DNA from 2 places in the Exiguobacterium sp. s34 genome. Region 2 is predicted to be linked to the other one. Evidence: riboswitches for the same ligand, from Rfam matches in the RefSeq annotation. Region 2 holds a riboswitch; the other holds the start of a gene.
The links. Region 2 has a riboswitch for thiamine pyrophosphate ahead of thiW (energy coupling factor transporter S component ThiW). Riboswitches for the same ligand answer to the same signal wherever they lie in the genome.
Positions count from the first base shown of each region.

Region 1: it holds a riboswitch for thiamine pyrophosphate, as region 2 does, so the genes downstream of both, KNO87_RS08060 (YkoF family thiamine/hydroxymethylpyrimidine-binding protein) here and thiW (energy coupling factor transporter S component ThiW) in region 2, are expected to answer to the same signal.

Region 1 is NZ_JACSKE010000003.1:215,330-222,903, reverse strand. It holds gene KNO87_RS08085 (lytic transglycosylase domain-containing protein) at 1-435, shown strand, start outside; gene KNO87_RS08080 (DUF1643 domain-containing protein) at 464-1,051, shown strand; gene KNO87_RS08075 (energy-coupling factor transporter transmembrane component T family protein) at 1,245-1,979, opposite strand; gene KNO87_RS08070 (ABC transporter ATP-binding protein) at 1,961-3,304, opposite strand; gene KNO87_RS08065 (ECF transporter S component) at 3,297-3,872, opposite strand; gene KNO87_RS08060 (YkoF family thiamine/hydroxymethylpyrimidine-binding protein) at 3,865-4,455, opposite strand; TPP riboswitch at 4,538-4,638, opposite strand; gene KNO87_RS08055 (GTP-binding protein) at 4,698-5,897, opposite strand; gene KNO87_RS08050 (hypothetical protein) at 6,006-6,272, opposite strand; gene KNO87_RS08045 (SMP-30/gluconolactonase/LRE family protein) at 6,285-7,166, opposite strand; gene KNO87_RS08040 (class I SAM-dependent methyltransferase) at 7,304-7,574, shown strand, end outside.
Region 2 is NZ_JACSKE010000001.1:682,433-690,006, forward strand. It holds gene KNO87_RS03430 (AAA family ATPase) at 1-310, opposite strand, end outside; gene KNO87_RS03435 (hypothetical protein) at 406-1,098, shown strand; gene KNO87_RS03440 (hypothetical protein) at 1,172-1,912, shown strand; TPP riboswitch at 1,952-2,050, shown strand; gene thiW (energy coupling factor transporter S component ThiW) at 2,117-2,602, shown strand; gene KNO87_RS03450 (GNAT family N-acetyltransferase) at 2,632-3,108, opposite strand; gene KNO87_RS03455 (VOC family protein) at 3,227-3,649, shown strand; gene KNO87_RS03460 (VOC family protein) at 3,649-4,047, shown strand; gene KNO87_RS03465 (LTA synthase family protein) at 4,136-5,953, shown strand; gene KNO87_RS03470 (VOC family protein) at 5,989-6,873, opposite strand; gene KNO87_RS03475 (putative quinol monooxygenase) at 6,888-7,172, opposite strand; gene KNO87_RS03480 (MMPL family transporter) at 7,276-7,574, opposite strand, start outside.

The DNA.
Region 1 (7,574 bases), on a different contig from region 2:
GTTGGTGCGATCGGACCATTCCAATTCATGCCTCGTACTTGGCTCGGTTGGGAATATGATACGGATGACCAAAAAGGTGACGTCCCAGAAGACGAAGTCGATTTGACAGACCTTGCATTGATCGACCAGTACGGTGGTCTCGGTCGTGACGGGAATGGAGACGGGAAAGCAGACCCACATAGTCTTATTGATTCCGCACATACCGCGGCGTATTATTTAAGTGAACACGGTGGGAAGAAAACGGATTCTACCACATCTATTCGAAATGCTATCTTCGAGTACAACCGGAGTGAGCAGTATGTTAACGATGTTATGACATACTATGAAAATTACGAAACAAACGTGACGTACATCCCTGAAGAACGGGATACAATCAGTCAACATGTCGCCTATTATACGATTCGATACATCGAGTGGTTCAAAACACTCGGCTGATGCTTACATGAAAAAGTGAGGAATGGAAATGAATACGCATGTAGAAGAAGTAACCATCCGCGTAAAATCAATCTTCAATGAAGATAAAACAAAACGCTATATGCGAACGTATGAGTTCACGGATGTGGAAGACGGGGTCATTTGTGCCGTCATCATTTATTCACCGCGAATGAGCGATGCTTTCTTATCAGGTACGACAACGCAACGTGCCTATATGTTGATGCAAAATCATTTGTCACAGCCGATTCGGGAGATGCGTGTCATCAGCCTTGTGCCGACACTTGCCATCAATGATAATCTTCCGTATGTGGAATCACAACTCGACGAGACAAACTATCACTATGTCGAAGAGACGTTGCAAGAGGTAGCAGCAAGCAATGGCATGATCATCGTCGGTTGGGGTTCACCTGGTCGATTGATGCACCATGCGACATCCTATAAGTCGCTCTTTGCCGATTACGAGTCAAACATGTACTGCATTGGTACGACGGCCAAAGGTGAACCACAACAGATCCGTATGGCCAACGAGAACACAGTGCTCGAGGCGTTCAACAATGAATCAATCAAACCAAAGTTTCGAATCGTAAAAGAAACAAAAAAAGACGACTCCGAGTGAGTCGTCACAGCTTGTTGACAAATAACATGTTCGTACTCGTCCTTTCGGCGCCCACGCTTTCCGCAGGCAATCCCGGAGCCGCATCGCGACTCAAGTCGCTGCTGGGTCTCCATCGGATTGTTTTCCTGCAGGCGTCGGGGCGCCGTGGGACGAGCCGCACGAATGGCCGCCCCTTGTGGCGGCCATTCGTTTTTTATATTCCTGCCCAGATGGCAAATCCAAACAACGCGAAAAAGACACCTGACCATATAAAATCACTTGATTTGACTTCAACCCTGTCATAAATCGTCCGTTTTCCGCCTGTAAACCCTCTCGCTTCCATCGAGAAGGCGACACGCTCCGCTCTTCGAATCGATCCGGCAAGGAGTGGCAACAGTAATTTCGGCACGTGCCGTAGACGTTCCCATCTCGTATCGAGTGGGACACCCCGTAGGCGATGTGCATATTGAAGTTGTTGCAGTTCCCGTTTTAAAAGAGGAATGAAACGGAACCCGACGAGCGCGCTATATGCGATTGTCGGTGACAACTTCGCCTGTTGCATCAGACTCATGACGAACCGCTTTGAATCCGTCGTCAACATGAAAAGAAGCGAGAGGACCGTGAACGCCAATACGCGAAGGCTGAGGGCAATCGCGACATCCCTCTCCTCAATTGTGACTTCCTGACTCAGAATGGTCACCCATGTCTCTCCCCCGAGGTCTTTTCCGAAAACGAGCGTTGTCCAAAACGTTCCGAGCGCCGTGATGAGAAAAGGGATCAAGAAAAGTAGCCATCTTTTCCATGAGACATTGGTTGCCATCCATTGAATCAGTACCGTCCCTACTATGATCACGAGCGGGGTCCATGGATTGTAAAACAATGCGATACCGAACATGACGAACGTCAATGTCAGAAATTTCACCGTCGGATTCATGTCATGGAGTGACATCGCGCTCTCCTCCCTTGCAACCGATAATGACGAAGTGTCTCCGTGTCCTGCCAGAGTTCATCTTTAAATGGTCCTGAAAGTTCCCCGTCCTTCATCAAATAAAACGTGTTGGCGATGCGGGCGAACGACAAGTCGTGGGTCACGAATAGAATCGTTCGACCCATTTCAGCATGTCGCTTCATCAACAGCTCGAGCGCATGCAATGACGGTTCGTCTTGACCCGCTGTCGGTTCATCGAATGCGAGCAACTGTTTGTTCGTTAGCGACTGGATTGCAACTGCGAGCCTCCGTTTTTGTCCGTGACTGAGAGATAACGGATGGAGATGTCGCTGATCAAGAAGCGACATGTCAGATAAAACGCTCTCAATCGAATCTTCATGACCAAACTGTAACTCACTTTCGACAGAATTCATGAAAAATAAATGTTCCGGCGATTGCGGTACGAGCCCAACCCGTCGGTCATGTTCCGTTAAGCTTCTTAAAAACGTGGACTTCCCGCTCCCATTCGGACCAAGTATGGCAATCACTTCTCCTGCTCGGACATGAAGCTCCGATCTTTTCAGCTGAAATGAATCACGTCTGACCTCTTCGATTGTGTAGTGATAAGGATTTTTTAGCGAAGCGTTTGACTTTATAAATGCAAAGTCATCGACCGGGCAAAAGGATTCATTCCGAACGATACGCCCTCGCTCTAATTCAATATGCCAGTCAAAGTAATCACCCCATAGGTGAGGACGATGTTCAACGACGATGACGTTCAGTCCTGTCACTCGATCGAGCCATTCCACAAATTCGTACGCGGTCACCGGGTCAAGATGAGTCAACGGTTCATCGAGCAGCAGCCATTCAGGTCTTCCGACTAAAGCACATGCGACGGCGATTCGCTGTTTCTCCCCACCTGATAACGAATCGATTTCACGGGTTCGATAGGCACTTAACTGTAATGATTCGAGGATCTCCGTCACGCGTCGTTCGATTTCTGAGATAGGTGTCGACAAGTTCTCAAGCGTGAAGATGAGTTCTTCATCCACACGCTCCATGACAAATTGCGTGTCCGGATCTTGGAACACCGTCCCGACACGTTGATTGATTTCGCCTGGTACATAATCGTCGTGCAACCTCCCGAACAGTTTGAGTCTACCTTGGAGAATGCCGTCACAATTCTCGGGGAAGAGACGGTTGCATAGCGCAAGAAAGGTCGACTTCCCGCTCCCGCTCGCTCCACTTAACATCGTACGACCTGGTCGGATCGATACGGTGACATCTTCAAGAATCGCATCTAAACTCTCTGGGAATTGAAAGTGGAGTGATTCGGTCTCAACCATGGACGTTCCCACTTCGTGAAATCGCATAGCCGCGAAGGGAACCTGTCTTTAGCAACAAATCACTAAGTAACTTTCCTCCGATTCCTGCGATAACCATCCCACTGACAGCTCGAAGTCCGAACATCGTCGCCACATAACCAGGTTCTAGCATCGCGAACCCACTCATGAAATATGTATAGACGAAACTCGTGACGGCGGACCCGAATCCTGCAAGCATGAGTACCCACAGCTCATAGCGGCGGTAACCCGTCATCGCAAAGACAGCTTCCGCTCCTAAACCTTGAACGATTCCGACCAAGATGATGCGCGGTCCAATCGCGTTTCCAATCAACATCTCGATTGTCGCAGCCATCACTTCTGAGATGAAGGCGGCACCAGGCTTCCGGATGATGTACGCCGAGATGATCGACACGATGAACCAGATACCGAAGATCCACTCGTAGGCGATCGGTCCGATCAATCCTGCCCATAAGTTCCCAATATGGACGAACAATAAGTAGACGACGGCAAAGACGACAGACAATACGGAGACGAGGACGACTTCTTTTAATTTCCACGATTTAAGCATGTCGACCTCCGTGTGACGGACTGTTCACGCTGAACGTCACCGTCATGACGACATGTTGATTCTTCTCGCGCGTCCGTTTGAACGCCGCCTCGTAATACGAGAACACATCATCCAAATTCCCATGAATACCTGACGCATAGTGCATAGAGTCATTATAGACACCGACCTGTTTCGCTTGCTCGATTTCCTCGTAGATGAGCTCCATGTAATGTTCAGTACCCATCGGATAAAGTGCGAACTGTGAAGAGACATACTGTTCTCTTGAGGATCCGTTCAGTGGTTGTGGCGGTGCCTCGAGCGCTTCATCCCCAATCGAATCTCCCGGACATCCAACGGAGAACGTTCCGCTCATCGAAACATGCTTTCCTTCCTCTGAGGCAAAACTCAAAACTGTTCGGGCGACGTCAAATACATGCTCGGCTCGCCCACGGATAACCGTCGACACATCGTCCGTATGGCGCCACACGCCTGATAGATCCGTTCGTTTTAGTGCACCTTTGATTGTTCCGACGAAGTCGTCTGTCATCGGGCTCAGTGTGAATCGAAACCCGACGATTGGGCTCGTACCACATGATTCATTCATTTTGTTTCCCCCTCTAAATGTGTTTGCATAAAAAAAGCCGCATTCATGAGAATGCAGCAACAAAATCTATACAAACTTGCATAGAGAAAGTGCCGCACTTCCTCACGCCAGTATTACCTGGATCGAGTTATAAGGGATCGGAGCCATGCTCTCATCTCAGCCGAAGCACCCCTAGTGCAGTCATTGATATGCGGTTACTTATGCAGTCACAGTATAGCGATGTTTCAATCTTTTGTAAACGGTCAATCTGAATATGTGACGAGATGACCTGAACCCGGAAGTGGGTCATGGAACGTATCCCACGATGACGACATCTCTTCGTCCGTCAATAAACAGGCATCAAGCGATTGCTCAACCGCTTCCCGTTCCATTCGTTGACCGATGAGCACCAACTCGTTTTGCCGATCCCCGTATGGCTCGATGTAATCCTCACGAAGCTCAGGTTCAGCTGCAAACATCTCCTCACGTTCACTTGCAGGTAACGTCGCAAGCCAACGACCTGCATGTTCGAGCGTTGATGCATACCCTGCCTGTGAAAACAGACAAGCGAGGTCGTTTCTTGTCGCAATCCATAAAAATCCTTTTGCACGGACGATTTCTTCTGGATAATGTTCCATCCAGTGCATCAAACGTTCAGGGTGGAACGGTCGACGGCGCCGGTAGACAAATGAGCTGATACCATACTCTTCCGTTTCCGGCGTATGTTCTTCCGACTCGAGTTCTTGGATCCACCCTGCAGCGCGCATCGCCTGATCAAAATCGAATAACTGGACGTCTAGAAGGTCTTCTAACGCGACGTTCGAGTATGTCGACGTCAACAATCTCGCACTCGGGTTCAGTGTTTGGAGTAACCCCTTCATCTCCTGTAGTTCCCCTTCGGACACACGGTCCGCCTTATTCAATACGATGATATCCGCAAATTCGACTTGGTCGACGAGCAAATCGACTACTTCACGGACGTCACCGGTGTCGACGGCTTGTTGACGCTCCATGAGCGATTCACCAGAATTGAAATCTTTGAAGAAACGGTACGCATCGACGACCGTGACCATCGCATCGATGTACACACGGCTCGTCAAATCAATCCCAAGAGCGTCATCGGCATACGTGAATGTCTGCGCGACAGGAATCGGTTCAGAGATTCCTGATGACTCGATGATGATCCCGTCGAGCTCACGGTCTTTTGTTAAGTCATAGACAGCCGTCAACAAATCTTCCCGCAGCGTGCAACAGATACACCCGTTCGAGAGTTCGACTAGCTTTTCATCGGTCCGCGAGAACCCGCCCTGATCAATCAGCTTCTCGTCGATATTCAACTCGCTCATATCATTCACGATGACCGCATATTTTTTATGTTCTCGGTTATGTAAGATGTGGTTGAGCAGTGTCGTCTTCCCGCTACCGAGATAACCCGAAAGTACTGTAATTGGAATTCGTTTCATGATGGACCTCCATTAAATCGTAATCATTACTCTTTGTATAATGGAGTCGTTCCTTACTTTTGTCAATAAAAAACACGCCACATGGACGTGTTTTTGAAGAACATACAATTATTCTTCCAATGCTTTTCGTTCTGCCTCCGAGCGTGGATAAGCATTCGCCTGCCATTCAGCCCGATAAATCGAATCGAGTTGAGTCAATCCGACCTCATCCTCATCTTTATCCGAATCAATACTTGGCACTTCATCCCACTTCGGATCGAGATACGAATGATCTTCTTCACGCGTTCGATTTTCTTGTAACTTTTGAATCCCAATCTTGACCGCTGCAGCAACTGCCAACCCAATTCCAGCTCGAACTAACAGTCGTTTCACCATCGTACTTCCTCCTCAGCGACCGAAACGATACAATGGCATCCCTTTCACTTCTGTGTCGATGATAAATACCGATCCCGCTTCCGGATATTCAGAAAGCGCCTCCTCATCCATTCCTTCACGAGCCGTCGTGATAGCTAATCGATTGAGTCCATCTCCGATAAAGGCACATGAAGTGACATTTGGTGCGGGAACATGGACTTCAAGTAACTTTTTGCCTGTTGACGGGTCCCACCGCGATACTCTTCCACCCGCGTAATGCGCAATCCATAGACAACCTTCAGAATCGGACGTCATCCCGTCAGGAAAACCTTCTTCCTCCGAAAAATCGATGACGACCTCTCCGTTCGAAATTGTTCCTGTCTTCAAATCAAAATCATACTTCCGGATTTTTTCAGTCGGTGTATCGATATGATAAAAAACGGAATGGTCAGGAGACCACGTCAATCCGTTCGAAAGCGTCAACTCATCCATCAATGATGTAGTCGTTCCATCACGATCGACCCGATACAATGTCGCTTGATTTTCTTCATCTTCGAGGTGGAGTGTGCCCGCAAAAATACGACCATATGGATCGGCTTTCCCATCATTAAAACGTAATCGACCGTCGGGATCATCCAATTCGACAATTTTATTTAGCTCCCGATTGATTTCATCCCATTCATAAATCCCGTCTTTTAGACCAAGGACGACACCGTCCGTCACTTTTGGAATGACGAAACCGACTTGTTTCCCGACCTCAAAAGAAGAAATTTCATCTTCTTGTTCGTCATACCACCACAACGTATGATCTTCGATATCCACCCAATAAAAACGCTTCAACTCAGCATCCCAACAAGGACCTTCACCAAGCGTATTTCGTACCCGAATCCACAACGACGCATCTACTCTCTCCATTACTTAGCCTCCACTCTATCCATTAGTTCAGAAATCTATTCCCCTCTCCCAACTGGACTAAGCATGAATTCAGAAAATCGTGAAGGATTTCCATCTGAGTCTCATTGTTTTGCTATATTTAAGGAAAAGTGAGAGGAGTGGATGGTTTGTCGAAATGGGATGAACGCTTTAGCTCGGAAGATTATGTGTACGGTACAGCGCCAAACAAGTTTTTACGCGAATGGATCACGTCTTATCCACCTGAAGGAAAGCGTGTGCTGGCGATTGCGGAGGGTGAAGGTCGAAATGCGGTATGGCTCGCTTCGCTTGGCTTCGAAGTCGAGATGTGGGACGCTTCGAAAGTAGGGCTCGAAAAAGCGGAGCGCTTGGCGATTTCGCGAAACGTCTCCCTTCAGACGAAACAGATTG
Region 2 (7,574 bases):
TGATTTCATCAATCAAGACGATGTTCGCAAAGATCGGTCCTTGTCGATGGTCGAACGTCTGCGTCTGCATGTTGAAATAATCTGCGCCAATCACGTCAGACGGTAACAAGTCGGCCGTGAACTGAATCCGAGAAAACGCCCCGTCGAAGCTAGCTGCAATCGTCTTGGCAAGTAACGTTTTTCCCGTACCGGGTACATCCTCTAACAAAATGTGTCCTTCCGCGAGTAACGCCGTACAACAGAGCCGTACGACATCCTCTTTTCCTAAATACACCTCGTTCAACTGTTTGATGACCTGCTCCATGCCCATATGACGACCTCCATTTTTTGTCTTAATCAAACTTTACCTTTTTATGGTAAGATAAACAACAGATAGTCTGAACATTCAAAAAAGGAGGTCTCCTCTTGCGCTGGACGAACAAGTTTTTTCTCATGATTGCCTCCACTCTCATTGTCACCTTCACGATGATGGTGATTGCGACGAGTGTATTCGAGTGGCTCTATAATCCGGAAACGATACCGGTCGAGGAAAATAACAGTCCTCCGACGGATTTCATATCAGATGAAGACAGTAAGCTTTTAATGGATGAATCTAAAGCAGATTACCCGTTTAAATTGGACCCCCAAAAAGGAAAAATAAAACCACTCGATAAATTGACAGGCTCTGGAGAATACATACGACGAAATCTCGGGTTATTCGTCGCTTTGCTTGCGCTTTGTTGCCTGTCCTTTTATATCTATCGGAAACGGAAGCAACGTTTGGCGCGCGCACGAGATCATGCTGATTCAAGCACAGACCCGCTTATCGAATCGCTACAACACGAGAACGCTTCGTCCGTCTCAACGCTCACAGCGTTCACGAACGTCCCAATTCGTGATGCGCTAATCATATTCAATCAATCTCTCGTTCCAACTAAGCGATTGCGTGCTCATGAGACATTGCAAGAGTGGTTCCAACGCATCGATTTACCGATGAACCCGTCCGTTTATCATGCGGTTCGCTACGGTGCCTCCTCAGGCGTGACGATTTCTGAAGAAGATACGCTCCACTTCAAGAGCACACTCGATCACTACGCGACACGTCCTCACCCCGAGTGAGAATGTGCACAGGTTCTGCTTTTTCATTATGAATGATAAAATGGTGGAAAATGTAAGTTAAGGGGATGAAATCATGAGACGATGGGCGATATTCGGATTAAGTGCACTTTTACTCACAGGTTGTACGGATACGGTGGCAGACAATCCGATCCCAATCGAATCACCCGATGAACCCATCACCGAATGGACACGTGAAGACTTTAAAGACGTCTATGACCAATATGAACAAACACAACCGCTCCTTGCTGCGCTTGAGCAACAAGGCATCAAACCGTTTCGTGAGACATTCGAACGCGTCATCATTGCAGGAAATGGTCTTGAGCATACGTATGCGGATATTTATCCGTTCAAACTCGATGACGGAACGTACGCCACGGTATTCGACAGTCAGGACGGGACGTTAATCAACGGGTCGGAGTCCGTGGCGCCACTCTTTTGGCAAGAGGAGTCCTTCCTTCAATACGTCGAAGAAATTGAGAATCGGAAATTCGGCACAAGTGCCCCACCTACCGATGTCGTCCTCACACACGATGAATTCCAATCGGTCTATGACCGGCATGCCTACACGTCAGCCCTCCTCGTTGAACTCGATGAAGCGGGCGTCGAGCTCGCACGGGAACCAATTGATGATGTGATCGTCGCCGGTAACGGCGTGACCGAAGTCACTGCCGACTTATTCGTATTTGATGTCGAAGGCGGGTATGCAATCGTATATGATCAGGATGGAGAAATTTTAAAAGGTCCCGAATCCATCTCACCGCTCTTTTGGAACGAGAAGGACTATGAGGACCTGTTAGCCACGTATGAGGGGTAATTCCGTCCCCTTCCAATTTATGCTATACTCAAACCAATAAACGACCACTAGGGGAGCCCTCGGGCTGAGACGGCATTTGCCGGACCCTTCGAACCTGATCTGGCTCATACCAGCGTAGGGAAGTGGCTTGGGATACGTCTCTGTATATCCACGCCATTTTTCCGTCTGGAAACGTGGCGTTTTTATTTTGAAAGGAGACTATTCATGCGTATTCAACAACTCACTTGGATGGCAATGCTCGTTGCCATCGCCGTCGTCGGCTCGATGTTCATCTCGATTCCCACAGGTGTCGCTCGCGCTTATCCGATTCAACACATGGTGAACGTGATTGCAGCAGTCACCGTCGGTCCGATCGGAGCCGTTCTCGTCGCTTTCGTCACAGGACTCATTCGCGTCATGACCGGGACCGGGTCACTGCTCGCATTCCCTGGCGGCATGATTGGGGCGTGTCTTGCCGGCATCTTCTTCGTTCGCACGAACCGTCTCTATGCTGCCGCTCTCGGAGAAATCATCGGAACTGGTGTCATCGCCTCGTTGATTGCCGTTCCGTACGCGAAACTGTTAATGGGTTCAACGTTCGGCGCCTTCTTCTTCGTGCCGGCGTTCCTTGCTTCTAGTTTGACGGGAGCGCTTCTCGGTTGGCTCGTTTTGTCGCGCGTGAAACAGTTGCGACCAAGTGTCCTCAAATAACAAATTGTTGATCCGAGAACCCGACCGACTCATGACGGTCGGGTTTTTGTGTGATAGACCCAAATCGCTTCGTCGTTCCATTCATCGATTAAGCCGCTGTCGACAAAGCCGTTCTTCGCATAAAATCGTTTCGCCGCTTCATTCTCTGGATGAAGGCTCAGGATGATATCATCCACGTCGTACTCTGTCTGAATCCAGTCCACCGCCATGCGTAGGCACTTCGTTCCAACGCCTTTCCCCTGTTCGTGTTGACCAATCATGAAGCGGTCGAGCCATACATAACGTTCTGTCTGGTTTTCTGCTCCGACCATCATGAAGCCAACCGGTCGCTCGCCTTCATAGAATGCATAGCTCCGCCAATTGTATTTCGTATCCTCAGCCATCTCTTGAAGCGACTCGGAATTTGTCTCGATGAATCGGGATTGTTTCTCGTCCACTGTCAGGGCGATGACCGCCTCTCGATTGACTGCATCAATCGGTTGAATCGTGATTTCATTTACTTTCATACATTCACCTCATTGATTTTCTCTCTCTTCCATACGCAAGCTCCCATAAAAAGTTTCTTCCCCCGTATCTTCGAGATCATGCATTCGCTACACTAATAAGAGAAAGGGAGGTTATCATATGTTTCGAATCGGAAGTATCTTCATTCCCGTATCAGATGTCGAACAGTCTCTGAACTGGTATACCACTTATTTTCATGCCCAAGAAATCGGGCGCTGGGAAGGAGGAATAGGGATTTGTCTGCCAGACGGTTCGACTCAACTTGGATTGATCCAGACCTCGTCACCGCAACCCGCAACATTTAAAGATGCATCCGGACAAGCCCATGTCTATTTCAACGTCATTTGTGAAGACATCCAGTTCGCGTATCAATCGTTCGAACAAGCAGGATTGATCGCGACACCGCTTCACGATTTCGGAGGCATGTCTTACTTTGACGTACGAGACCCGGATGGACATACGATCAGTCTCATCTCGGAAGAGTTGACTTCCCCGTTCCACCGCAACCGAGTGAACGACCTCCAAACGAAAGGAAAGTCCTGATGAAACAAATTCACCATATCTGTATCCAAACACCAGATTATGCCGCATCGAAGTCATTTTACGAAGCACTCGGTTTTGAACTCGTCCAAGAGTCGCCAAACTTCCATACGCGTGACTTCAACAGTTGGCTCAAGCTCGGCGATTTTTATATCGAGCTCCAAACCGCCAAAGCCGATGAAACGTTACAAGATTATTCGAAGCACGCGGCCGGTCCCGTCCATTTTGCACTCTATGTGGATGACCTCGAAGCGGAAGTCGCACGACTCGAACAACTCGGTGTCACGTTCTTGCCGAAGCACGGTGGGAACATCTATTTCGTCGTCGATGGACATTTAAGTAAACTAAAAGCACCTGAAGGAACCATCATTGAACTGCGTGATACGTTTCTGATCAACTGAGGCCGATGTGCCTCTTTTTTGTTGGACACATCTTCACGTTTCCCTCACTCGTCTCATCGGGAATGGGTATGAAAAGGATGTGTTGTTCATGATCAAATATCTCGATTATTGGAGCTACTTGTCACTCTCTCTGGCAAAGCTCTTCTTCTTTAGCTGGTTGACCGCGACGGCGTTCGACTTCTCGTTTTTCCTCATCAATTTGGCGACGATTTTGCTTCTGACAAGTTGGGCACTCGCCGTGTCTTACCCAATTCGTCGATGGATTTTATACGTTTCTTTGTTTTTACATAGTACTTTGCTCGTCTCGGACGTCTGGTACTATCGCTATTTCGAGGACTTATTATCCGTCGCCTTACTGTCCGACATTGGACAGATGGGAGATGTCGGTGGAGGCTTCTTGACGCTCATTCGTCCAATCGACGCTTTTTTCTTCATCGATCTCATCATCTACGGTTTGATGTTGCGTTATATGAAACATCATCCTGTCCGTGAAGGGAAACGAAACGGAAGACGGTTTGCGCTCGCTGGCTTCGCACTCGGATTTCTTCTCTTCACAATCCCGCTCACCCTCAGTTATCAGCGCGGGGAAAAGTGGATCGCAGACGACCCGATCTCCAATATGCGTGAATATTATCATCTCGGTTTTTGGGGCTATCACGCGATGGATGTCGCCCGAGGCGTTGAACGTGCCATGGGATGGGACGAGGGACTGACCGACGAGGAGCGTTCTCAAATCCAAGCACTCTCTTATCAAGAATTAAGTGCTCCGAGTCCGGATACGAACGTCATCGTCTTACAGCTCGAATCGTTCCAAACATCTGTCATCGATCAACAAATCAACGGGCAGGAATTGACGCCGAACTTGAACCGATTGCGACGTGACATGCTCTATTTCCCGAACGTGTATCATCAGACGCATGAGGGGCGGACATCCGATGCGGAGTTCATCGTCAACACGTCACTCTATCCTGTCAAATCCGGTTCCGTCTACACGCGTTTCCCGGGAAATCAATTCAGTGCGCTCTCTCAATCATTGAACGAGGCGGGCTACGATACGGCAGCGATGCACTCATTCCGTAAAGACTTTTGGAATCGAGATGATTTTTATGACAACATCGGATTCAATCATTTCTTTAGCGACAAAGACTACCCCGACCAAGGCATCATCGGGATGGCACTCAACGATCAAGATTTCTTGAATACGTCAGTCGGATTTATGGAAGAGTTGAATGAACCGTTCTATGCGTTTTTAGTCGCATTGACGAGTCATACGCCGTATGACATTCCGGAGGACGAGAAACGATTGGACCTGTCAGAAATTGACGACCCGCTTCTCGAAAACTATTACCATACCGTCCATTTCGTCGATGCGGCGGTCGGTCAGTTCATCGAACAATTGAAAGAAGAAGGGCTGTGGGATGAGACGCTTCTCGTTATGTATGGTGACCACGATAGCGGTCTGACGGCACCTGGAGAAGAAATGGCCACCATCGAAGGAGTAGACTCGACGGTTGACGCGTTTCAACTCGACCGTGCTGTTCCTCTCTTCATCAAACCGTCTGGATTAACGACAGGAGAAGTCATTGAGGCAAGCGGTGGACAAATTGATATCGCGCCGACGATTCTCGATTTACTTGGGATCTCTCCGGCGTATATGCTTGGCGACTCCCTCTTGAATGATACGCCGAATCTGACCGTATTTCGGACGGGCGCTTTCCGATACGAAGACCATTACTATGAACCAGACTTGACCAAACGTTCTGGTAGCGGCACATGCTACTCCGTCGAGACAGAAAAACCGGTCGCATTCGAGCGATGCGCTCCTTACATCGATCGTGCGGCCAGCCAGCTCCGTCTCTCAGATACCATCATCGAGAAGGACGCACTCTCGCAAATGAACCCATGAACAAGCTCCCGAGCTATTTGTCTCGGGAGCTTTGTTTAGTATGCTTGACGCAATGTTGCGATATCGAGCTTTTTCATGGGCAGACATGCCTGTACGACCTGTTCAATCTGCTCTTGCGACCCGACCGTCATCATCTCTTCCATTTCCCACGGAATGATTTGCCACGAGACGCCATAGCGATCTTTCAGCCACCCACACTCCTCCGCTTCCGGTACAGCCGATAACTGTTCCCAATACGCATCGACTTCGTCTTGTGTCTCACAAAAAGCGATGAGCGACTGTGTTTCGTTAAATGAAAACATATGATTTTCATTACTGTCCATCACAACAAATTCTCGACCAGACAAGACGAAGCGGGCATAGTTGATTTTCCCGTCGAGCTCGTCGCCGTCTTCCTCCGGATATCGTACGGTGTGTCCGTCCAGTACATATGAATCTTTGAAAATGGAAATCCAATCGTTCATCGCCGCTTCGGCGCGACCGAACGCTTCTTTGACAAACAATAAGCATGGCGTCACGAGCTGAATGTCCATCCCGCCATCATGCATGATTTGCCAAGAAACCCCGTAGCGGTCCTGCAACCACCCATAACGCTGACTGAAGTCGTACGTGTCTAATGGAATCAAGATATCCGCTCCGTCAGATAATCGTTCCCACAACGCATTAATTTCTTCCGTTGTCGGAAGCGACACCATGTAGGAAATGGATGGATTCCGCTCTTGCGCCGTCCCTCCCCCAAGCAACTGAAAGAATTGTCCAGCAAGCGATAGCGTCACAATCGTCGTCTCGCCTGCGGGTGAACTTGAAAATCTTGTCGTATAGTCGACAAATGAATCTGGAAAGATGGATACATACCACTCGGCAATCTCTTCAACGTCCTGTTCAAACCAAATACACGGAATCACGGGTTGCGTAATCATGAGAAAGTCTCCTTTCAGACTTCATGCAAACGATAGACATCACGCTCAGCAAGAAGCTCCCCGGCCTCATCACGATATGCCTGATAGTGCGACGAATGGATGTGGTGATCGAGCGCCTCTTCGTCTTTATACTTCTCATAAAAAACAAACGTTCCCGGTGCATCGATTGCTTCGTGAAGAACGTAAGCGAGACATCCTTCTTCCGCTCTCGATGGTGGAATCACACGATGCAACGCATCACGTAACGCCTCTTCTTTTCCGGGATGGGCTTTCAAGATTGCAGTAATGACGATTTCCATACAGTATTCCTCCTTAGATGATCGACCTGCCTTTCTGTTCCCGAATCCACCACATTCTATCCCAAAAAACGGATATCTCATTATACGAGACATCCGCTTCTACTTAAGACTTTTTCTTTTGTCGGAATGGCCACCAGACACCATCGCCAAATGAAATCGTAATGGCTGGAATCAAGAGTGGTAACACAATCAATCCGTACAATAGTAAACCAGTGATGACAATCGTCGCAATCTGGACGAGACTGAGCACGCCTGATGGAATCATGGCGCCGAACGTCCCGGCGAGGATGACCGCGGCGGTCATAATCACGGTACCCATCTTCGTCATCGAATAGATGAGTGCATCACGTACCGTCTTCCCATTGATTGTTTCTTCTCGGAATCGATCTAAAAGGAAAATCG